DNA from 3 places in the Nocardioides endophyticus genome. Region 2 is predicted to be linked to each of the others. Evidence: predicted binding sites of a transcription regulator. Region 2 holds the regulator's gene; each other region holds the start of a gene.
The links. The regulator HrcA, encoded in region 2, represses chaperone genes, less so after heat shock. The targets are predictions, from matches to a motif close to TTGGCACTCGNNNNNNNCGAGTGCCAA.
Positions count from the first base shown of each region.

Region 1: groES (co-chaperone GroES) is a predicted target of HrcA. The motif match lies at 871-897, and genes of this name have one in related genera.
Region 3: groL (chaperonin GroEL) is a predicted target of HrcA. The motif match lies at 1,500-1,526, and genes of this name have one in related genera.

Region 1 covers NZ_BAABKN010000014.1:25,536-27,802, reverse strand. The annotation lists gene ABEA33_RS10295 (class I SAM-dependent methyltransferase) at 1-842, opposite strand, end outside; gene groES (co-chaperone GroES) at 1,034-1,327, shown strand; gene groL (chaperonin GroEL) at 1,406-2,267, shown strand, end outside.
Region 2 covers NZ_BAABKN010000027.1:66,512-68,778, forward strand. The annotation lists gene dnaJ (molecular chaperone DnaJ) at 1-580, opposite strand, end outside; gene hrcA (heat-inducible transcriptional repressor HrcA) at 637-1,656, opposite strand; gene ABEA33_RS20900 (hypothetical protein) at 1,832-2,267, shown strand, end outside.
Region 3 covers NZ_BAABKN010000015.1:202,506-204,772, reverse strand. The annotation lists gene groL (chaperonin GroEL) at 1-1,369, opposite strand, end outside; gene ABEA33_RS13480 (hypothetical protein) at 1,575-2,267, opposite strand, start outside.

The DNA.
Region 1 (2,267 bases), on a different contig from region 2:
AGCCCGGCGCGGATCACCGCGCCGTCGGGCTCGTAGAGGTACTCACCCACCGGGCGTACGTCGCCGCCAGGGTCGTCCTCGTCGGTGATCGTCGCCAGCCCGGACTCGCCGATCACGGTCGCCCGGCGGCCCGTGGTCGCGAGCCGCCCGGACCACAGTGCGGCCTCCTTGACCTCGCCGTGGTGGCTGACCCACTCGGCCTCTACGCCAGGGGGGACCAGCTCGTGGGGGATGCCGGGCGCGACCTTCACGCACGCGTCGCGGGTGAGGAGTCGTTCGACGAAGGGCCACGGCGGCGTCCAGTCGTCGACGTCGAAGCTGCGGCCGCGCGCGCTCCGTCGGGCGGGGTCGGCGAAGGCCACGTCGAACGGTGTCGGGTCGACCGTCGTCGCGTCCGCAACCTCGACGGCACCCGGGAGCCCGAGGGCGGCGAGGTTGGCCCGGGCGACCTCGACGCGCACCGGGTCCAGGTCGACACCGGCGCAGATGAGCCCGGCTCGGGCGCTGGCGATCAGGTCGCCGCCGATCCCGCAGCCGAGGTCGATCATGGTCTGCGCGGAGGACGCGACTAGGCGCGCGGCCCGGTGCTCGCCGACTCGCAGCCGCGTGGCTTGCTCGAGGCCCTCGGACGTGAAGTACATCCGGTCAGCCAGCTCGCCGAACTTCGCGCGCCCCTTGACCCGCAGGGTGGCCTGGGTCAGCGCGACGGCGACCTGCGCCGGCTTCGCCGTCCGCCGCAGCCGGGTCTGCGTGGCCAGGGAGTCGTCACCCGCATCGACTGCGGCGGCGAGCAGCTGTTGTCCGTCGTCGGTCAGCAGCCACCGGAAGGCGTCGAGGTCCACGGTCCGATCCTGTCAGGACGGGGGTGCTCTGGCACTCCGTTGGGGAGAGTGCTAGTTTCTGAACTGGCACTCTCCCCGCGAGTGTGCCAGCGCCTGCGTCCCGGTGCGACCCCCGCGACGGCGTACCAGAACCGCAGGCGCCAGACGTGCATCACCCACCATCGAAGTGCCAGAAAGTGGAGGTCGACATCGTGTCGGTCAACATCAAGCCTCTCGAGGACCGGATCGTTGTCAAGGCCCTCGAGGCCGAGCAGACCACGGCTTCCGGCCTGGTCATCCCGGACACCGCCAAGGAGAAGCCCCAGGAGGGCGAGGTCCTGAGCGTTGGTCCCGGTCGCATCGACGACAACGGCAACCGCGTCCCGCTCGACGTCAGCGTCGGCGACAAGGTCATCTACAGCAAGTACGGCGGCACCGAGGTCAAGTACGCCGGCGAGGAGTACCTCATCCTCTCGGCCCGCGACGTCCTCGCGATCGTTTCCTGATTTCCCGGGTCGTGAGTCCCAGCGAGCGCTGACGCGCCCGCTGGGACTCACGACCCGAACTCGTTCTAGAGGAGAGCAATGCCCAAGATCCTGGAGTTCGACGAGAACGCCCGCCGCAGCCTCGAGCGCGGCGTGGACAAGCTCGCCAACGCCGTCAAGGTGACGCTCGGCCCCAAGGGCCGCTACGTCGTCCTCGACAAGAAGTGGGGCGCGCCGACCATCACGAACGACGGTGTGACCGTCGCCCGTGAGATCGAGCTCGACGACCCCTTCGAGAACCTCGGCGCGCAGCTGTGCAAGGAGGTGGCCACCAAGACCAACGACATCGCTGGTGACGGCACCACCACCGCCACCGTGCTCGCCCAGGCGATGGTCCACGAGGGCCTCCGGGCCGTGGCCGCGGGTGCCAACCCGATGGGCCTCAAGCGGGGCATGGACGCCGCGGCCGAGGCCGTCGGCGACGCGCTCAAGGAGGCCGCCCGCGAGGTCGAGTCGGTGGAGGACATGGCGTCCGTCGCCACCATCTCCAGCCGCGACAGCGTGATCGGCGACCTGCTCTCGCAGGCCTTCGACAAGGTGGGCAAGGACGGTGTCATCACCGTCGAGGAGTCCAACTCGATGGGCACCGAGCTCGAGTTCACCGAGGGCATGCAGTTCGACAAGGGCTACATCAGCCAGTACTTCGTGTCCGACCCGGAGCGGATGGAGGCCGTCCTCGACGACCCGTACATCCTGCTGCACCAGGGCAAGATCTCGTCGGTCTCAGAGCTGCTCCCGCTGCTCGAGAAGGTCATCGCCGCCGGCAAGCCGCTCTTCATCCTGGCCGAGGACGTCGACGGCGAAGCGCTGTCGACCCTGGTGGTCAACAAGATCCGCGGCACGTTCAACGCCGTCGCGGTGAAGGCTCCGGCCTTCGGTGACCGTCGCAAGGCGATGATGC
Region 2 (2,267 bases):
CGAAGCCGCGGCAGGCAGCGCACGGGCGCAGCGTCCGGATCTCGCCGAGGAAGGACCGCTGCGCGTGGGCGACCTCGCCCGCACCGTGGCAGGTCTCGCAGGGCTGCGCGTGGGAGCCCGGCGCGGCGCCCTCGCCGTCACAGGTGGTGCAGCGGACGGCGGTGTCGACCATCAGGTCACGGGTGACCCCGAAGGCCGCCTCGGCGAGCTCGATCTCGATCCGGATCAGCGCGTCCTGGCCGCGACGCGACCGCGACCGCGACCGCGGTCCGCGCCCCGGCTGACCGGCACCGCCCTGGCCGCCGAAGAACGCGTCCATGATGTCGGTGAACGAGAAGCCCGGCCCCTGGCCGAAGCCCCCGCCGGCGCCGCCGAACGGGTCGCCGCCGCGGTCGTACGCCGCACGCTTCTGCGGGTCCGACAGGATCTCGTAGGCGCGCGAGATCTCCTTGAACCGATCCTGCGCCTCGGGGTCCGGGTTGACGTCGGGGTGGTACTGCCGGGCAAGACGCCGGTAGGCCTTCTTGACGGCGTCGGCGTCCGCGTCGCGGTCGACACCGAGAAGCTCGTACGGGTCCACGTGGTTCCTTCGTTGCTCGTGCTGGTGTGTCTGAACTGGCGTTTACGTGCCGGCCGTCAGGCCTCGTCGAGGATCCGCGAGACATAGCGGGCGACGGCCCGGACCGCCGCCATGCTGCCGGGGTAGTCCATGCGGGTCGGCCCGACGATGCCGAGGCGCGCGAACGCCTCCTCGCCGGGCCCGTACCCCGCGGCGACCACGCTGGTCGAGGAGAGCTGCTGGTAGGGACCCTCGTGGCCGATCCGGACGGTGATCGGCTCACCGGTGGTGGCCTCGCCGAGCAGCCTGAGCAGCACGACGTGCTCCTCGAGCGCCTCGAGAAGCGGACGTACGGCGGAGTCGAAGCTGTCGCCGTACCGGGCCAGGTTGGCGGCGCCCCCGACCACGATGCGCTCGTCGGAGCGGTGGTCGGACATCGCGTCGAGCAGCGCCTCGACGACCGCCTGGGTCGCCGGCGCGACCGGGGTCTCGGAGGCAACCAGCGCGGCGAGGGCCGCGTTGGCCTCGGCGATGATCTCGCCGTTCGCGGCCCGGTTGACGACGGCCCGCAGGTCCGCGATCGACTCGTCGTCGACGTCCGCCGCGAGCTCGACCAGGCGCTGCTCGACCCGGCCGGTGCTCAGGATCAGGACCACCAGCAGTCGGCTGGGCGCGAGCGCGACCAGCTCGATGTGGCGGACGGTGGACCGAGACAGCGTGGGGTACTGCACGATCGCGACCTGACGGGTCAGCTGCGAGAGCAGCCGTACGGAGCGCTGCACGACGTCATCGAGGTCGACGGCGCCGTCGAGGAGAGACGCGATCGCCCGCTTCTCGGCCGAGCTCATCGGCTTGACGGTCGTGAGCCGGTCCACGAAGAGCCGGTAGCCCTTGTCGGTGGGCACCCGCCCCGCGCTGGTGTGGGGCTGGGTGATGTAGCCCTCGTCCTCGAGAGCGGCCATGTCGTTGCGGACGGTCGCCGGCGAGACGCCGAGGCCGTGCCGCTCGACCAGGGCCTTGGAGCCGACCGGCTCCTCCGTGGCGACGTAGTCCTCGACGATGGCGCGGAGCACGTCCAGCCTGCGCTCTTCCTGCACTCGCCCCGCCTCCTCATCGTCGGTCCGCCCGCCACTCTGGCACTCGGTCGTCGGGAGTGCCAAGCCTACCCGCCGGTGGTGCGGCCACATCGTGGAAGCCCCGGTGTGCGATCTCCGAACAACGGATAGGTTAGGCTTACCTAAGTCCTTGACCTGACAGCGGATGGAGTCACCGGTGACCACGACCGACCACCACAGCCCCGATGTCGATCCCCGCCTGGTCGCGGCCGACGCCCGCAGCATCCTCGCGTGCCCGTCGACCGTCAGCTTGGTGATCGAGGGCGAGGAGCACGCCGTCGGCGAGGACGACGAGCTCGGCCTCAGCGACCACCGCGGTACGCCGACCTTCCTGTGCCCGGCGAACTCCCCCGTCGCGCGCGCCGCCGCCGACAACCGCAGCGCCCTGCTGACCGTCACCAGCGGCCTCGGCCCCCGGGGTGGTCGGGAGCGGGGCGACACCCTGACCCTCGCCGGTCGCCTCGAGCGCACCGGCGCTCAGCACTGCGACTGCTGCGACACGATCCGCCACGTGGTGTCGCTCAACCTCAACTTCGTGCTGCTCGCGCGACCCCAGGAGCCGGTCTCCCCCGGCGTCCCCGATCGCCAGCTGC
Region 3 (2,267 bases), on a different contig from region 2:
CGGCGTTGATCGCGATCTGCTTGAGCGGGGCGTCGGACGCGAAGCGCACGATGTTGGCACCGGTCGCCTCGTCGCCGACGAGCTCGAGCTTGTCGAACGCGGTGGCCGCAGCCTGCACGAGCGCCACGCCGCCACCGGCGACGATGCCCTCCTCGACGGCCGCCTTCGCGTTGCGAACGGCGTCCTCGATGCGGTGCTTGCGCTCCTTGAGCTCGACCTCGGTGGCCGCGCCGACCTTGATGACCGCAACGCCGCCGGCCAGCTTGGCCAGGCGCTCCTGCAGCTTCTCGCGGTCGTAGTCGGAGTCCGACTTCTCGATCTCGGCACGGATCTGGTTGACCCGACCGGCGATCTGGTCGGCGTCGCCGGCACCCTCGACGATGGTGGTCTCGTCCTTGGTGATGACGACCTTGCGGGCCTGGCCGAGCAGCTCGATGCCGGTCGACTCGAGCTTCAGGCCGACCTCCTCCGAGATGACCTGGCCGCCGGTCAGGATCGCGATGTCCTGCAGCATGGCCTTGCGGCGGTCACCGAAGCCCGGGGCCTTGACGGCGACGGACTTGAAGGTGCCACGGATCTTGTTGACGACCAGGGTCGACAGCGCCTCACCGTCGGTGTCCTCGGCGAGGATCAGCAGCGGCTTGCCGGACTGCATGACCTTCTCGAGGAGCGGCAGCAGGTCCTTGACGTTCGAGATCTTCTGGTTGGCGATCAGGATGTACGGGTCCTCGAGGACCGTCTCCATCCGCTCGGGGTCGGTGACGAAGTAGGCCGAGATGTAGCCCTTGTCGAACCGCATGCCCTCGGTGAGCTCGAGGTCGAGGCCGAACGTGTTCGACTCCTCGACGGTGATGACGCCTTCCTTGCCGACCTTGTCCATCGCCTCGGCGATGATCTCGCCGACCGTGGTGTCAGCGGCGGAGATCGACGCGGTCGCGGCGATCTGCTCCTTGGTCTCGATGTCGATCGCCATGTTGGAGAGCTGCTCCGACACGGCGGCGACAGCGGCCTCGATGCCGCGCTTGAGGCCCATCGGGTTCGCACCCGCGGCCACGTTGCGCAGGCCCTCGCGGACCATCGCCTGGGCGAGGACCGTGGCGGTCGTCGTACCGTCGCCGGCGACGTCGTCGGTCTTCTTGGCGACCTCCTTGACGAGCTCGGCACCGATCTTCTCGTACGGGTCCTCGAGCTCGATCTCCTTGGCGATGGACACACCATCGTTGGTGATCGTGGGGGCGCCCCACTTCTTCTCGAGCACGACGTTGCGGCCCTTGGGACCGAGGGTGACCTTGACGGCGTCGGCGAGCGTGTTCATGCCACGCTCGAGACCACGCCGGGCCTCCTCGTTGAAAGCAATCAGCTTGGGCATAACTCCTGCGATTCCTCACGCTTAGAGTTCGGGGATCCGGCTCGATGGGTTGCCCGCGACGGACGACCCTGCTGACCCGGCGAACCCTTTCTCGCCGGCGCGGAGGGCCTCAACTTGCACCGATCCGGAGTTGTCACTCTCATGACGAGAGTGCCAGCGTCATGTTTAGCACTCGACCCCTGCGAGTGCAAGATCGGCGCCGCCCTCAGGAGTGGAGCCGGGCGAAGCTGGACTGCCACCCAGGCGTCACCGACATCACCCGCCGGAACGTCCGGGTGTCGACGTCCCACGCGATCAGCAGGTCGCGATCCTCGGCCACCGACTCGTAGACCACGGTGTCGGCGTCCAACCAACCGGCGACCGGCGGTGCGTCCATCCAGCGCTCGTCGTCGATGCCGGTCATGAAGGCCAGGATGCTCGAGCCCTTCAGACCGCCCGTGACGACCAGGTACGCCGGCCCAGCGAAGTACACCGCCGACTCGCGGATCGGGATGGCCGGCCCCATCCCCCAGCTCTGCGCGCTCCGGGTCGCAACCCCGTCGTCGATGGCGCGTTCCAGACCGTACGGGTTCCGCATCGCCTCCATCAGGTCGAGCACCTGCGGCGGCGCGATCTCTCCGCGGCCCGACGGCACCCCGTCCACGCTGAACAGCGGGCCCGTGGGCGCGCGCTCGCGCGGGAGGACCAGCAGGTCGTCAAGCTGCCAGCGGACGTACGCCGTCTCCGCACCTCTGGCGTCGAGCTGCGACCACTCGTGGGTGGCGAGGTCGTAGAGCGACAGGTGACCGTGCTGGGGGAAGACCAGCCGTCGGCCGTCCGGGGACAGCATCGAAGGGGTGGCCAGCGAGTGCGGGACGCCGGTCGCGTCCTCCCACGGCTCCAGCGCCGTCAGGTCGAG